3 regions of the Ligilactobacillus sp. LYQ60 genome follow, and region 3 is predicted to be linked to each of the others. Evidence: predicted binding sites of a transcription regulator. Region 3 holds the regulator's gene; each other region holds the start of a gene.
What was found. Region 3 encodes LexA, which represses DNA repair genes until DNA is damaged. Its sites were predicted from a motif close to CNAACANNTGTTNG; they were not measured.
Positions count from the first base shown of each region.

Region 1 (5,353 bases), on a different contig from region 3:
TTAGTTCCTTGGCCGCCCGCTGCATCTGCTGCTTTAAGTTGTTAATCAACTCGTGCTGCTCGGCCCGGCTCATCTTGCTAAACTCAACCTCATTTTCGGGTTCATCCGTATTTTCCGGTGTCCCGTTCGTCACTGAAATAGCCGCGCTAATCTTCTTCTTAATCGTGTGCGGTGTAATGTGATGTTCCTGGTTATATTGCTGCTGGAGGGTCCGCCGCCGCTTCGTTTCATCAATGGCCGCCCGCATCGACGCCGTTACCTCGTCCGCGTACATGATGACGTGACCGTGCTCGTTTCGGGCCGCCCGCCCAATCGTCTGAATCAACGAGCGTTCGTTACGCAAAAAGCCTTCCTTGTCAGCGTCCAGGATAGCCACCAGGGAAACCTCCGGCACGTCAATCCCCTCCCGCAGGAGGTTAATTCCAACCAAGACATCAAACTTGCCGAGTCGCAGGTCGCGGATAATCTTCGTCCGCTCCAGCGTTTTAATATCCGAATGGAGGTACTTCACCTTAATTCCTAGGTCTTTAAGGTAATCCGTCAAATCCTCGGCCATCTTCTTAGTAAGGGTCGTGACAAACACGCGCTCGTTCAGGTCAACGCGCTTATTAATTTCCCCCACGAGGTTATCCATCTGGCCCATCACCGGCCGCACCTCAACCTTGGGGTCCAGTAACCCCGTTGGCCGAATAATCTGTTCGGCCACGTGGGTGGTTCGGTCTAGCTCGTACGGCCCGGGTGTTGCAGACATATAGATAATCTGGTGGACGTGCTGTTCAAACTCGTTAAGCTTCAGTGGCCGGTTATCTACCGCACTAGGTAAGCGGAACCCATAATCCACCAACACCTGCTTGCGCGCAAGGTCGCCGTTGTACATCCCGCGCACCTGCGGCATCGTCACGTGGGACTCGTCGACCACAATCAGAAAATCATCCGGGAAAAAGTCCAGCAACGTGTGCGGTGGTTGACCGTGTTTTCGGCCTTCCAATGGTGCTGAGTAGTTCTCAATCCCCGGACAGTACCCCATCTCGCGCAACATCTCAATATCATAGGTGGTCCGCTGCTTGAGTCGTTGGGCTTCCAGCAGTTTCCCCTCCTTTTCAAAGTAAGTCTCCCGCTCTTCGAGTTCCTGCTGGATAGCTTTGATACCCGCATCCAGGTGCACCCCATCAATCATGAAATGGGATGCCGGGAAGATGGCCACGTGATCGCGGTCACCAAACACCTCACCGGTCAGCGGATCAATTTCACGCATCCGGTCAATTTCGTCCCCGAAAAATTCAATCCGCAACGCCCGCTCATCATGGGACGCCGGGAATACCTCGACGACATCACCGTGTACCCGGAACCGCCCCCGTTGAAAGTCAATGTCGTTACGGTCGTACTGAATATCAACCAACGCACGTAACAAATCATCCCGCTCAAGTTGCTGCCCAACCCGCAGGGAAATCACGTGTTTCTGGTATTCCACCGGATCCCCCAACCCGAAGATGGAGGAGACCGATGCCACCACAATTACGTCGTTGCGCTCCAACAACGAACTCGTCGCAGAATGCCGGAGCTTATCAATCTCATCGTTAATGCTGGAATCCTTCTCAATGTACGTGTCACTGGACGGAACGTACGCTTCCGGTTGGTAAAAATCATAATAACTAACGAAGTATTCAACCGCATTGTGCGGAAAGAACTGCTTAAACTCGCTATACAACTGTCCGGCCAGCGTCTTATTATGGGCTAACACCAGCGTTGGCTTATTAGCCTGCGCAATCACATTAGAAATCGTGAAGGTCTTCCCCGTCCCGGTCGCCCCCAGAAGAATCTGTTCCTTCGTTCCGGCTTGAATTCCCGCTGTCAACTGCTGAATAGCCTGGGGTTGGTCCCCCGTCGGGCGGTACTTGGACACCAACTCAAACTGGCGGTCCGCCTGCCGTTCAATCATGCGCACTTCCCTCCATTCGTACTAACTTAAAGTAATTCTATTCTACCACGCCGAACATACTTTCGCATCACACCGACTACGCGAACCGCGCCCCGGATTACCACCTCCCCTTCTTTTTTTAACGAAATATTTTCTTCCCCGTCAAAAATTACCGGCTGCTTCGTTATTAAGAGTGTAAGCTTACAAAATAATCACCAGGAGGAAGCGCCATGAATAACGATCATTGGAATAAGCTCAGTATCCGGCTGGGATGCACCGTCAAGGACAGTGCCCGGTTACGCCAGCGGGCGTTTAACAACGTCAACCCCACGGCAACCGATCAGACCATTCAGCAGTTTGCTAAACTGATTAGTCAGCTAACCGATGAACCGGTTAAGACAATCATGTTGACAGGGAACCGCACGATTGCGGTTCAATAGTCACCATCGCACCACTGAAAGGGGGAATCTAAATGAAAGTACTGAACCTCACGTTCCGGGATAGCCAGGGAAAAACACGTCGCGTTCGGCTCACCAACGTCACCACCGCTCATGATAAGGATACCGTTCACCAGATCATGGACCAATTGAGCGGACTTAAACTTTTTGTTGCTGCGGATGGCAGTGAACTGCTGGCACACCCAGTGGCCGCAGAGTACGTCGATACGACGGCTGCATCACTCTTCAAGGAAGAGAAAGCAGCACCAGTGACACACTAAGCACACTGGTTACCGAACAAATGGGGATGGTTACAACCATCCCCATTTTATTTTGAAAAAATTATATTCTGTTTCTTAATTACGCCCAGTGTGCCCGGCTCCTGGCCCCCAAACCCTTTACGTCTCATTCCGCAGCCGCATCATCCGTGCCCATAACTGTCGACGCCACCGGTAAACCGTACCGGGGGCCACCCCGGCCTCGCAGGCAATCTCCCTAACCGATAAATTACGGGTCAAACGTCCGATTAAAAAGATGCGCTCTCCGGTAGAAGCCTCCTGTAAAACCTGGTTAAGAAGCTGCTGAGCTTCAATTGTTTCAGCCGGTAGAAAATGAGTTACCAGGTGCGCGCTGCCCCCCCCCCTACTGCGGCGGGGATTAGACCGTAATTGACGGTTTTTTGGTGACGCCGTTCCCGCCGGAGATAATCGATTAATCCCCACCGGATGCGCTGGCTGGCATACATAATAATCTGGTGTTCGTCTTGAGCGGTAAACCGGGCGCAATAGTCGGCGTAGGCCGCCGCGAAAAGCAACTGCCCCTCCACGAAAAGATCTTCATAAAGCGGACTCCCCGGAGTAAGGTGAAGCCGGTGCAAGGCTGCATGGATAACCCGTTCCCGCGACGAAGACAATACGTATTCAAAATGGACTGGTTTCATTGGCTCCTCCTTGGGTTACCGAACAAAACCAGTCTATCAATTCAAATAATTTATGCGAGGTCAAATTGAACATAAAATGTGAAATTTAGATTCCTCGGTAAAAAATGATGCAATCCTATTTTAATATCCTATCCCAGCACTTTCGTCCATATCCAATGCCACGCATTCCCCGATTAATTGCTCTACGTGATTAACTGGATTTCCAACTGATATTTTTGTGTGACCATTTTAGTAAAATCATCCTTATTGAAAAACGGCATCTCATCCCCCATCTATCTTATGGGATACAAGAATGCGCCGTAATCGTAATGACCCTTTTCCCCAGATATAGTACCTTCTGGCATGATTGATACAATTATTAATTTTGAATTGTTTTTTGAAAATTTTGTTTTCACAACCGAGCCAATCGGTAACATGAAAACATCCCTTTTTATATATTTACCTTACATAACGAATACGTACATAAAGACCCTCTAGTATAAGGTATAACAGCATAGTATTCACATATACAATCATAAAAATCATCATAACATCATCTAATTGCAAATATGGATATTGGCCCCAATGAATTGTAGATAGTAGTACTAAATCCAACGGAATATATCCTAAAACAAACAGTAAACAATATTTAACATGAGAATTAATAACTTCCTCGTTTGGTTCAACTTTCTCGAACTGAGTTGCATCGTTCCGTCGATTAGCCTCGTAACCTAGTAAACCAATAATAATTGCAATCAACCACATCCACCAATGAAACGTTAGATGAAATCCACTTAACCAGTTAGTAAACGAATTAAAAAACGGAAGAGTACACATTACTCCCATTACAAAAGTAACTCCACGATTTGAAATGAAATCGTGTTTTAGCCGTACAAAGCAATGTTCTTGTTTGTCATAGCAAATTAATGTTTTATGTCCTTTACCATCATGATGTTCCTCATGTGCTTTCAGAAAACCATAGCGTAAAATTCGCGGCCTATCGTAGTTTCCCCTCTTCAAAACCTTTCACCCCACGTATCTATCTATTACCTTATTAATTTTGTCATCTAGTTTACTTGAAATATATATTCTAGCAATCGTTTCAACCGGGCCAAGAAATTCATCGAATGCTGAGAAAAAAGAATCAACTCCAAAATCAATTGCACCATCCACCACAGTCTTTAATGCAGTTAGTTCAAGAGATTTTCGTAATCCTTCACTTTTGTGGACTTCCTCAGCAAATAATAACGTTATTCCTGTCCTTTTTAGAGCATATTTGCCACTATCTTCCATATCCGACTGGTAAAACACTATTCCTCACGTTCCTTTGCAGTTAAATGGGGAATCTTAATCTCTCTCTTATTAATTTGACCGACCACATACTCATCAAATTTACGCCATTGGTCGTCTTCATAGCCCTTATAGATTACTTCAGTAACGTCAGCGTCATTGAAAAACGCCATCTTATCCCCCATTTGTCCTATGGGATACAAAAATGCACCGTAATCGTAATAACCTTTCTCACCAGATATAGTACTTTCTGGCATGATTGATACAATTATTAGTTTTGAATCATTCTTTGAAAACTTTGTTTTTACAATTAAACCAATCGGTAACATGAAAACAACTCTTCCTTTAATCTCTGTTATCTTTTATTATTCTTTATTGACTTTTTTATACTCGGCCAAGTTACGTACTTCAAATGAACGTATAGTCCTTCAATAACCAAACACACATACCCAATGGTAAAAAAGGTCATTGCAAAAGAAATAACCATATCACCAAAATCAAAGTTCGGATAATCACTGAGAACAAACCACGCAATAAAAGCATCAAAAAGAAGCAGGCACACAAATAACAAAATATAATTAGTATTAGAGTCAATTACTTCATCAGTTACCTCAACGTCTTCAAAAGTTTTTGCGTCGTTCCGGCGTTCAAACTCGTAATTAATCATGCCAATAACGACCGCAATCACCCAAAACCACCAATGAAATTTAAACTGAAACTTTTCCGTCCACTTTAAAAAAGGTGCAACAAATGGATATAACAGTACCAGTCCAACTATATACGAACTTC
Region 1 covers NZ_JBJFZV010000008.1:47,785-53,137, forward strand. Annotated here, with positions in the region: gene uvrB (excinuclease ABC subunit UvrB) at 1-1,939, opposite strand, end outside; gene ACI3EZ_RS06900 (DUF1659 domain-containing protein) at 2,149-2,358, shown strand; gene ACI3EZ_RS06905 (DUF2922 domain-containing protein) at 2,391-2,636, shown strand; gene ACI3EZ_RS06910 (hypothetical protein) at 2,972-3,295, opposite strand; gene ACI3EZ_RS06915 (DUF4176 domain-containing protein) at 3,568-3,711, opposite strand; gene ACI3EZ_RS06920 (hypothetical protein) at 4,301-4,585, opposite strand; gene ACI3EZ_RS06925 (DUF4176 domain-containing protein) at 4,585-4,893, opposite strand; gene ACI3EZ_RS06930 (hypothetical protein) at 4,920-5,353, opposite strand, start outside.
Region 1: the regulator LexA is predicted to act here: its motif matches at 1,991-2,004, upstream of uvrB (excinuclease ABC subunit UvrB).

Region 2 (5,353 bases), on a different contig from region 3:
TGTAATTATGTTCATTCCGTTGAAGCGCCAACTCCGCGGAAGTCAGGTTTTATATCCCAGCATTAGTTGGCGGATTGGAAGGGATATTCGTCCAGGATTGTATCAGATGACATTAACCGCAACTAATAGTGACCCGGCAGGGATTGAGGTGGATGGTGGGTTGGCCTACCTAAAGCCACATCCCCGAAAGAAACGCCAGTTTAATTCAGTAACGGTCGCACTTCATCGTGGTTAGGAAATTAAGAATGATTCTGGGGTGTTGTGTTTTAAGTAATTGGCCCCACTTAAACACCCCCGGTCATTGTTACTTATAGATATGGAATACCAAATTGGGAAGGACCTTCCGGCGGGGCGGTACCGGATAATTGCTGAACAGGGGAAGGCGCGGGTTAAAATCCAGAAAAAACGGCGATGAGATAACAACCAAAAAGATTAAGCCTAACGGGAAGCGAACGAGTGTAGTCGTTACTTTTTATCGGGGTGAGAAACTCGAATCCGGTCCGAATATTTTTCGGTTAGTCCCAATGAAAAAGTGACGGGGAATTAGGGGTTAATTATTTACTTTTTATTTAAAATACGGTATTGTGAAGTGGTTGTTTGTTAAGAAATTGATAAGGAGTAGTTTCACCAATGTATACCATTAAGAACGATAAAAAACCGCTATACCGCCGGTGGTGGTTTTGGCTAATACTTGTGGTGATTCTTATGGGGGGCAGCTTCATGGGAACGGTGGTGCATGATGTGCACCGGATGGCTCAAACCGAACGGCGTACGCCTAAGAAACACCATAAAACTGATCAGGCGGATAAGAAGGCTGAACAAGCTCAGGAAAAGGTGCCCCGGGCGATTGCCGCTCCCAACAAGCAGCAGCGGGAGCAGCTTGTTAGTCAGGCAAAGAGTGGGGCGGATTTGCAAGCAGTCACGGCGGGCCAGCCTCAGGTAATTCATTTTGACCAGGACGACCAAACTATTAAGACAACGGTAGATAATAATGGCCAGATTAAACCTGGGCGGTACGCCGTCAAGTTGACGCGGGCCAATAAAAATTTTGATGATGATTTTCATGAATTATCGTTTGAAGCACATAATAACATCTATTATGTGAATGGCGCCCAAACTGATAACATTATTCAGGGGGTAGCAAACCTACCTGCTGGCCGGGAAGTGAAGTTGAAGGGGGGTAAGGGTGATACCATCACCTTAATCCCTCTTAAAAACCAGGAGCGGGCCGACCAATTTATCTATAATGGTGATTCGGTCCGGTCAACCGCTGATGTGCAACCGGGAATTTATCAGGTAACCTACTGTGATACAACGAGGGCTGATGATCAATCTATTGTGTCATTTGATGGTAATAATTGTTATGACTACTTCACACTATATGCTCATCCAAACATGAAGAAGCATCACTACACAAGTGTGGTGGTAGCCATCCAGAAAGACCAGAAGATTGAAGTGGCTAGTGGTGCGGTTCACCTCCAGCGGGTTCAGCTGCCCCCCAAGCCCCATAACCTGATTCTTGGTTCAGCCGTATACGCGGTGGGGCAAGACTTACCAGCCGGGCGGTACAAAGTCCGGGTTTTGAGTGGCTCGGGTAACATTGGAAAGGCGGATGGGCTTACAACGTTTGCTCGCCTTAAAAAACACGAAACAACAACGGTAACCTTAAAGAAGGGGACAAAGATTGAGATTAACCCGGACGTAGTTTCGTTGACCTATATTGGAAACTAGGAGGTGAAGGGAATGAACGAATTGGGACTAACCCCAACGACGTTGCTTTGGATTTGGGCCGGCCTGGCGGCGCTCTTTCTTATCATCGAGTTGTTTACGACCCAGTTAGTGGCAATTTGGTTTGCCGTTAGTTCAGTCGTTAGCCTGGGGTTGCAGGTGTGCCACGTTAGCTTAACGGTTCAGCTAGTTCAGTTTTTAGTAACCGGGATTATTCTGGGAGTAATTTTTCACCCGCTTGCCAAGCACTTGCTACAACGGCATGGCTATCACCCGCTCAATATTGCGGAAACCGTGATTGGAAAGCACGGGCGGGTAACGGTTGCGGTTAAGGATGGTACTGGTCGGGTAACGGTTGCAGGGGATGATTGGAAAGCAACAGCTGATCATGATTTACCCGTTGGTTGCCAGGTAGTGGTCACTGCGCTGAATGGCGTTACGGTGACAGTGGAAAAAATTAAGCAGGAGGATGACAAATGATTTTTTTAATTTTATTGCTGATTTTAGTTGCGGTAGTTGTGTACGTACTCGGTCATATTCGGGTTGTTAGTCAGAGTCAAAGCTGGGTTGTGGAGCGATTGGGAAGTTACTACGCTACCTGGACAAACGGTGTTCACTTTCTGGTTCCGTTTGTCGACAATGTGGTAGCTAAGAACTCCCTTAAGGAACAGGTAATGGATTTTCCACCACAGCCGGTGATTACGAAGGATAACGTTACGATTAAGATTAATACCGTGGTTTATTCTCAGGTGACGGATTCTAAACTGACGACTTACGGAATTGAAAACCCGGTCGCCGCGCTTGAAAACTTAACGGCAACGACGCTTCGGAACATTATTGGGGATTTGGATCTTGACGAGACATTAACGAGCCGGGACATCATTAATACCAAAATGCGGACCATTTTGGATGGCGCCACCGATAAGTGGGGAATCAAGGTTAACCGGGTGGAAGTAAAGGATATTACGCCGCCGGCTGAAATTCAGAATGCCATGGAAAAGCAAATGAAAGCTGAACGGGAACGCCGGGCTCAGGTGCTGGCTGCTGAAGGAAACAAGAAAGCCGCAATTCTGCAGGCGGAAGGGCAAAAAGAATCTCAAATTTTGCAGGCTCAGGCCGATAAGGAATCAGCGATTCAGGTCGCTGAGGGGCAAAAGCAGTCCCGAATTTTGGAAGCTGAAGGGCAGGCTGAGGCAATTCGGCAGGTTCAACAGGCCACAGCTGACGGACTGAGTGCAATTAGTCAGGCGGACGTAACGGATCAGACGTTAACCGTTAAGGGCTTAGAGGCCGTTAAGCAGTTGGCGGATGGACAAGCAACAAAGTTGGTAATTCCGAGTGAGTTGCAGAACATTGCGAGCCTTGGCTCCGTGTTTAAGGCCAGCGTAACGGATGCTCCCGCTAAAAAACAGGCCACGACTGACCAGCAGAACTAACGCGCCGAGGATACTCAATGGAACGGAAACAGTTTAGTTATGGTGTCCGGAAGGCTCCTAAGCAGTCGGGGGAAAACGTCCCGTCCAAGAAGGGGATAGCACGGTTATGGACGCTTGCCATTATACTAACCTTTGTTGAGATGGCGCTGAATTTTACTGCGGAAATATTTTTGAGGCATTCTTCGCTCTATGCGCAGGTCGTCGTTTCACGAATTATGTGGTGTGGTTACGTATTAATTGCTTGGCTACTAGCGTGGTGGACGTTACGCAATGTTCTGTCATTACGTCAAAGTGGGTTTGCCGCTCTGGGGGTGATGATGGTGACCGTTATCCTAGGATGGATTGCGCAGATTGTGATTGTTGAAACGATGGACCGGTGGTTGATGGCGGCTGCATTACACGGTGCAGATAAGGCGATGGCGGGGATTAGTCTTCTGTGCGATTTTGCGATGGCTAATGTATTCATTATTACCGCAGTTATAACCACCATTGTTTTCTTTGTGGTTAGGCATGTTCAGCAGCGATGATGATTTTTACGAAAAATAAGCATTTCACCGTGAGGGATTTGAATATGCGAGGGGTTGGATCATAGATTCCGGCCTCTTTTTTAGCGTAAAATTAAAAGAAGTTGCACGAACACGTGTGCGGCGTTTTAATAAAAGGAAGAACGATTGTGGGGATGATTTTGTGGTTGGACAACGAAAAATTATTCACGTCGATATGGACGCCTTCTACGCATCAATTGAAATGCGGGATCACCCAGAATTACAAAACGTGCCGCTTGTGGTAAGCCGGAATCCTCGACATTCCGGGGGACATGGGGTAGTGGCAACTGCCAATTACATTGCGCGGCAATACGGGATTCACTCGGCCATGAGTGCACAAGAGGCCCTTCGGCGGTGCCCACAAGCTCACTTTCGGCGGCCAGACTTTCCCAAGTATCACCGGGTTTCCGACCAGATTCATGCGCTTTTTCACGAGTATACCGATATGATTGAACCGGTTGCTTTGGATGAGGCATACTTGGACGTTACGCGAAATAAACAGGGAATCCGGTCAGCAATTGTGGTTGCCCGCCAGATTCAACGGGCCATCTTTGAGCAAACCCACCTGACTTGTTCGGTAGGGGTGGCGCCAAATAAATTTTTAGCAAAGCTTGGATCGGAATACCGTAAACCAGTTGGTGTGGCGGTTGTCCGGCAGGAGGATGTGCGGGCCTTTCTTGATCCGCTTCCCATTGAGACCATTCGGGGCGTGGGGAAGAAGACCGTTGTAAAAATGCATGCTATGGGAATTGAAACGGGGGCGGACTTATATGCGGTGAGCGATACGGAGTTAATCCGGCGCTTTGGTAAGGCGGGTCACCTGTTTTATGAACGGATTCGGGGGATTGATCCCCGACCAGTTGAATGGCAACGGGAGCGCAAATCAATTGGAAGTGAACGAACGTTTGACCAGCCATTGATGAGTGGTGTTGAAGTTGAGCGCGTAATGCATGCGACGGCCGAACGGCTTGTTAGTGAACTTCACCGGAAACAAAAACACGGGAAGACGCTTGTCATTAAGGTGCGGAATGCGGCGTTTGAAACGGTTACGCGGCGGATTACCCTGGATGATTACTTTGAAAATGATGTTCAAGAAATTCAACGGTATGGGCAGCAATTATTTGACGTGGTTCAACCGGATGCTATTAACGTTCGGCTGTTGGGTTTGACGATGACTAACCTGGATGACGTTGCCTTTGAGAACATCCGCCTCCCGCTTTAGGCGGGGAATTTGCTATACTGGGTAACAGGAAGGTTTTGAAGAAGGGACCGATAAGGATGACAGTACAAGATGAAATTATTAATAAGATTGAAGCTGCACCAACGATTATTATTCACCGCCACCAGCGGCCGGATCCGGATGCCGTGGGAGCTCAAGCAGGGTTGGCAACCATTTTGCGGGCAAGTTTTCCGGGTAAGCAGGTCTATCAGGTTGGGCAAGACGTGCACAGCCTTGATTGGATTGCCAAGGAACAGACCATTGACGATGCGGTTTATCAGCACGCTTTGGTGATTGTTTTGGATACGGCAAATGCGCCGCGGGTTGACGATGCCCGGTATACTACGGGAGCTGATCTCATTAAAATTGATCATCATCCAGCAGAAGATCAGTATGCGCCGTTAAACTGGGTTGTCCCAGAAGCA
Region 2 covers NZ_JBJFZV010000001.1:483,013-488,365, reverse strand. Annotated here, with positions in the region: gene ACI3EZ_RS02380 (hypothetical protein) at 1-66, shown strand, start outside; gene ACI3EZ_RS02375 (hypothetical protein) at 8-235, shown strand; gene ACI3EZ_RS02370 (hypothetical protein) at 631-1,731, shown strand; gene ACI3EZ_RS02365 (NfeD family protein) at 1,744-2,208, shown strand; gene ACI3EZ_RS02360 (SPFH domain-containing protein) at 2,205-3,164, shown strand; gene ACI3EZ_RS02355 (hypothetical protein) at 3,182-3,691, shown strand; gene dinB (DNA polymerase IV) at 3,852-4,931, shown strand; gene ACI3EZ_RS02345 (bifunctional oligoribonuclease/PAP phosphatase NrnA) at 4,988-5,353, shown strand, end outside.
Region 2: the regulator LexA is predicted to act here: its motif matches at 3,798-3,811, upstream of dinB (DNA polymerase IV).

Region 3 (5,353 bases):
CTTTGAATAATTCGAATGTCGTGGGCATATAACTGATCAATCCGCTCATCTGACTGTAACCTTACCTGCACTACTTCCCCTCCGTTTCACCAGTTCCTTCTTGCACCCGGTACAAAAATCCGGCATACTAGTCATGATTTAATTTTACCATTACATGCGAAAGGAATGACCACCGTGTTTTTCTCGTTTATCCGTTTTATCGGAACCACGTTTCTCCGAATCATTAACGGAGCACCCCGCGTTTTAAATAAAGAACGCCTTCCTGAGGGAAACTACATTCTTGTTGCTCCGCACCGCGCCTGGTTTGACATGGTCTACCTCTCATGGGCAGCAACCCCTAAACAATTTTGCTACATGGCCAAGAAGGAGCTCTTCAAAAACCCACTCTTGCGTTGGTTGATTACCCACCTCAACGCCTTTCCGGTTGACCGGAGTAAACCAGGCATAAAGGCAATTAAAACCCCCGTTAAGTGGCTGAAGGAACGGGATATCTCCCTCATTATGTTTCCGTCCGGAACCCGCCACTCCCAAAAGTTAAAGGGCGGCGTACTTCTCATCGCCAAAATGGCCAACGTCCCAATTGTCCCCGCCGTTTACCAAGGCCCCCTCACATTCCGGGACATATTAAAACGCCACAAATCAACCATTGCGTTTGGTAACCCGATCACCGTTGGACAAGGACGCCTTAGTAAAGACAAACAAGCTCTGATCCTTGAACAAATGAATACTGCTTTCCAGCAGCTTGATAACCAAATCGATCCAAATTATGTTTACCAGGATCCCACTAAAACTAAAAAACAATGATCAAATGTGAATAAAAGTAAAGGGGTTGGGGCGTTAAGCCCTAACCTCTTTACTTCTGATGGATAACCTAGTGCCAAAATAAACGGGCTGAATTGACTCGCTGCTTTACGATTTTCCCTATACCCGTTTTCTTCGCCCCTACATCCCGATAATTAGTTTTGCTTCTTGTAGCTGGCCTTCATTGCTGTCATCATTTGGTGCAATTTCTTTTCTGACGGGCGTTGTCCCATCTGAACCATCATCGTCCGTAACATTTGCTCGTTAAACGGCGGGTTATTTTTGAAGTAATTTTCCATGTATTTCCGGGTAAAAAAGAAGCCCCCTACAAATCCGCCAACTACGCCAATTACTACAATTAGAATCCATATCCCTGTTGACATCCTAAAATTCCCCTTTCTAAACTTTCACCTAACAATTCTACATAATAATAAGAAGCGGAGCAACACCCGCTTCACTTAATCGTCCCGGAGCCCGCGGTCCCGCTGAATCTGCTTAACCTTTTCGGGCGTGACCTCTTTTCCGTTTTTATCATATACCTGTAACATTTCAACCTGACTCCGAAAGTTTGCGCGAAACCGTGCTAGGTAATCTTCCCGCAGTCGTTTTTGTTCAGCCTGCTCCTCTACGGTAAGCCCCGTCGCCTTTTTCTTCCGGGCTAATTCATTAATCCGATCAATTAAGTCCTGCGGAATCTTCCCCTGTCGTTCATCTGCCACTGTCCACTCCTCCTTTGTTTACACATTTATCACCATTTATTTTACCGAAAACCGCGGAGTGGTACAAGCATGGTGCGAACATCCGTTTGCACCACAGCGTTCTTCTATGGTATCCTAGCGATAGAGAGTACTTATTATAGGAGTTATAAAATGTCTCAACCAACCGAAAAGCGGCAGATTGCCGTCTTACGCTATATCTATGATCACGTTAATAAACAGGGGTACCCGCCAACCGTACGAGAAATTTGTCAGGCTGTTAGCCTCTCGTCAACTTCAACCGTTCACGGCCACCTTGCTCGTCTTGAAAAGAAGGGTTATCTCCAGCGGGATCCTACTAAACCCCGGGCCATTGAAGTTACCGTTGCTGGAAAAGAAGTATTAGGAATTCGCCCCCACGCTAAACAAATTCCAGTAATTGGAACCGTTACGGCGGGGCAACCAATCTTAGCAATCGAAGATACGGATGAGTTTTTCCCGCTTCCTCCGGAATTTAGTTCCGCCGAAGACCTGTTTATGCTAACAATTCGTGGTGAGAGTATGATAAAAGCGGGGATTCTTGACGGAGATAAGGTAATTGTACGCAAGCAACGTTTTGCTGATAACGGCGATATTATTATTGCCATGACAGCCGAAAACGAAGCAACGTGCAAACGATTCTTTAAAGAAAAGGATCATATCCGGCTACAGCCTGAGAATGATACCATGGCACCGATTATTCTTCCTGACATTACCATTCTCGGAAAAGTTATTGGCCTTTATCGTAATACAATTTAATTATTGGAGGACTTCATATGAAAATTACAGTTCCACTCGTTGACGGGCATCTTGCTGACCAGTTTGGAAGCCGAGCACCCCAAACAGACCAAGTTGCTAATCATCCGGTACGGTCGTTTCCGGTAACATTTACCGGTTTCCCAAAAACAACCAAAACGCTGGCCCTTACCCTTGTTGACTATGATTCTATTCCCGTATGTGGGTTTGCTTGGATCCACTGGACCCTTGCCAATCTTCCCGCAACAACTCCTGTATTGCCCGAAGATGCAAGCCGACAACTCGCTGCCCAGTTCATTCAGGGAAAGAATAGTAATGCCAGTAGGTTTGTGACTGCCCCAGCAGAAATTTGCCAAGGATATACGGGACCGCGACCACCGCACGGCGTTCATGACTACCTTCTTACAGGATATGCGCTGAACACATTCCTCTCCCTCCCACAAGGATACTGGATGAATGAATTACTGCACGCCATGGAGGGCCACGTCCTTGACACCGCCCGGATACCTCTTCCATATTCTGCTGATTAACCCCAAACGAAAGAAGCGAGCATAATAAAAAGAGCAACGGGAGGGACAGTAAGTCCCTCCCGTTGCTCTTTTTACATAACTATTTTCTTACTCTTTTTGCATTGCTGACAGCATTTCCTGCGCATGTTTCTGGGTTAATGGTGTCACCGTGCTCCCAGCTAACATCCGGGCAATCTCATCAACCCGCTGCGCATCGTTTAACACTGTTAGGTGCGTGGTTGTACGCCCTGCCCGCACCATTTTTTCAATGTAATAGTGATGCTGCGCAATTGATGCCACCTGAGGCAAATGAGTAATACAAAGTACCTGCGAATTAGTGGCAATCTGGTAAATTTTTTCAGCAATCGCCTGCGCTACCCGGCCGCTTACTCCGGTATCCACCTCATCAAAAATGATACTGGTAACGTTTTTCCGGTGTGCAAAAATTGTCTTTAACGCCAGCATTATCCGGGACAACTCTCCACCCGAAGCAATTTTCGCCAGCGGACCAATTTCTTCCCCTGGATTAGTCTGAACGTAAAATTCAACCCCATCCTGACCGTTAAATGTTAGCTTTTCTTTACTAAAACGGACTTTAAAAATAACCTTGTTCATGTACAACGCCGCCAATTCAACATGAATCGCCTGTTCAAGTCGCCGGGCCGCTTTTTTCCGGGCAGTAGTCAGTTGGTCTGCAAGGGTTTGCGCCTTTTTCTTAATGGATTGCACGCCCCGCTCAAGGGACTGAAGGTCAGCATCCTCTCCTTGCATCGTCGTAAGCTCCCGCTTAATTTTCTCGTAATGTTCTAACACAGCCGCAATTGAGTCACCATATTTCCGCTTTAATTGGTGGATTACTTCCAAACGCTGTTCAATTTCATCAAGGCGGCCTTCGTCCCATGCCGAATTATCACGTTCATCCGCAATATCCCGCTCGACGTCCTGCAGGCTATAAAACGCCGCACCGACTGTTTCGCTAATCTGCGTTAACCGGTCGCTATACTGGGCCACCTGCTCTAGCTCATCCATTGCCGTCCCCAAATGGCCGAGGACGTCTGCCTGACCGTTAAGTAACTGATAACTATGCTCAAGCGCATCATGAATTGCCTGGTAGTTAACAAGGCGCTCCTTTTCAGCAGTCAATTTCTCCTCTTCGCCTGGTTTTAAGTGGGCTGCTTCAATTTCCTTTACTTGAAAATCAAGCATATCGAGTCGTTGGGCCCACGCTTGTTCATCCTTTTTTCGCTGGTTAAGGGCCTGCTGTTGTTGCTCATAATCCTTATAGACAGCCTGGTAACGCTCCCGGAGTGTGTGCGTTTCCTGCGCATACTCGTCAAGCAATCCTAAGTGTGTCTCGGGTCGCATCAGCTCTTGGTGTTCATTTTGGCCGTGAATATCAATCAAACGTTCCCCGACCGCTCGTAACGTTGCCAAATTTACCAGGGTCCCGTTCACACGACATACGTTCCGGCCCGCCCGGGTAAGGTTTCTTTCAAGGAGAATTTCACCGTCATTAACAGAAATTCCCCTATCCGTTAACTCTTGAACAACCGGTGCATCTACTGGAACAACAAAAAGACCACGTAAAACCGCCCTTTGAGCCCCTTTCCTAATAAATTCGCTAAGGCCCCGTCCCCCAGCAAGAAGCCCGAGGGCATCAATGATAATGGATTTCCCTGCTCCTGTTTCTCCTGTAAGCACGGTCATTTGGTCATAAAAAGTAACGTTTAACTGCTCAATAATCGCAAAATCATGAATTTCTAACTCCTGGAGCATGCCCTACACCTCCTTACTCCAAGCCATAACCTGATCCGCAAACTGCTTAGCGGCCGCCGGATTATTCATAAATACCACCACCATAGCATCGTTTGCTAATGCTGCAAAAACCGTTGGAAACTGCGCTTGCTCAATTAAATGCGCTAACGCCGGACCATTTCCGGGGAGAACCTGGAGGGCACACATTGAGTCGTGCACCCGAATTCCCACCAAAGCCCCCCGAACCGTTCGTTCAAGGCGAGGTAAGACGGGGGAACCTTCTGCTGTTGGAAGCCGGTAATATCCAACTCCCGCCGCGTTCGTCGCCTTTTCAACCCGGAGTGCAGTTAAATCCCGGGACACCGTCGCCTGCGTAACGTGAATTCCCTGGTGTGCAAGGGCCGTAACAATTTCTGCTTGGTTGTGGTACTGCCCATCCTGCAATAACCGTTTTACGGCTTGTTGCCGTGCCTGACGTTGCATTCAATCACCTACTTTAACGTTGCGTGTGCCTGTTTCACAACAGCCACCGGATCAATTGCAGGATCAATGGTTGCGGTGGTTGCCGTTGCTTGTAAATCAACCAAAAACTCGATATTCCCGTGCCCCCCAGTAATCGGGGAAAAGTCCAGGTGGCACACGTTAAATTCCGCTTCCGTTGCCATAACCATTACATGCTGGAGCACATCACAATGGACAGCTGGCTCACGAACAATTCCGTGTTTTCCAACCCGATCACGCCCTGCTTCAAACTGGGGCTTAATTAACGCTACCACGTGTCCCCCATCCTTAATAATT
Region 3 covers NZ_JBJFZV010000003.1:142,481-147,833, forward strand. Annotated here, with positions in the region: gene ACI3EZ_RS04395 (tRNA1(Val) (adenine(37)-N6)-methyltransferase) at 1-71, opposite strand, end outside; gene ACI3EZ_RS04400 (lysophospholipid acyltransferase family protein) at 175-804, shown strand; gene ACI3EZ_RS04405 (YneF family protein) at 957-1,184, opposite strand; gene ACI3EZ_RS04410 (DUF896 domain-containing protein) at 1,260-1,520, opposite strand; gene lexA (transcriptional repressor LexA) at 1,671-2,294, shown strand; gene ACI3EZ_RS04420 (YbhB/YbcL family Raf kinase inhibitor-like protein) at 2,312-2,821, shown strand; gene recN (DNA repair protein RecN) at 2,909-4,576, opposite strand; gene ACI3EZ_RS04430 (arginine repressor) at 4,580-5,038, opposite strand; gene ACI3EZ_RS04435 (TlyA family RNA methyltransferase) at 5,047-5,353, opposite strand, start outside.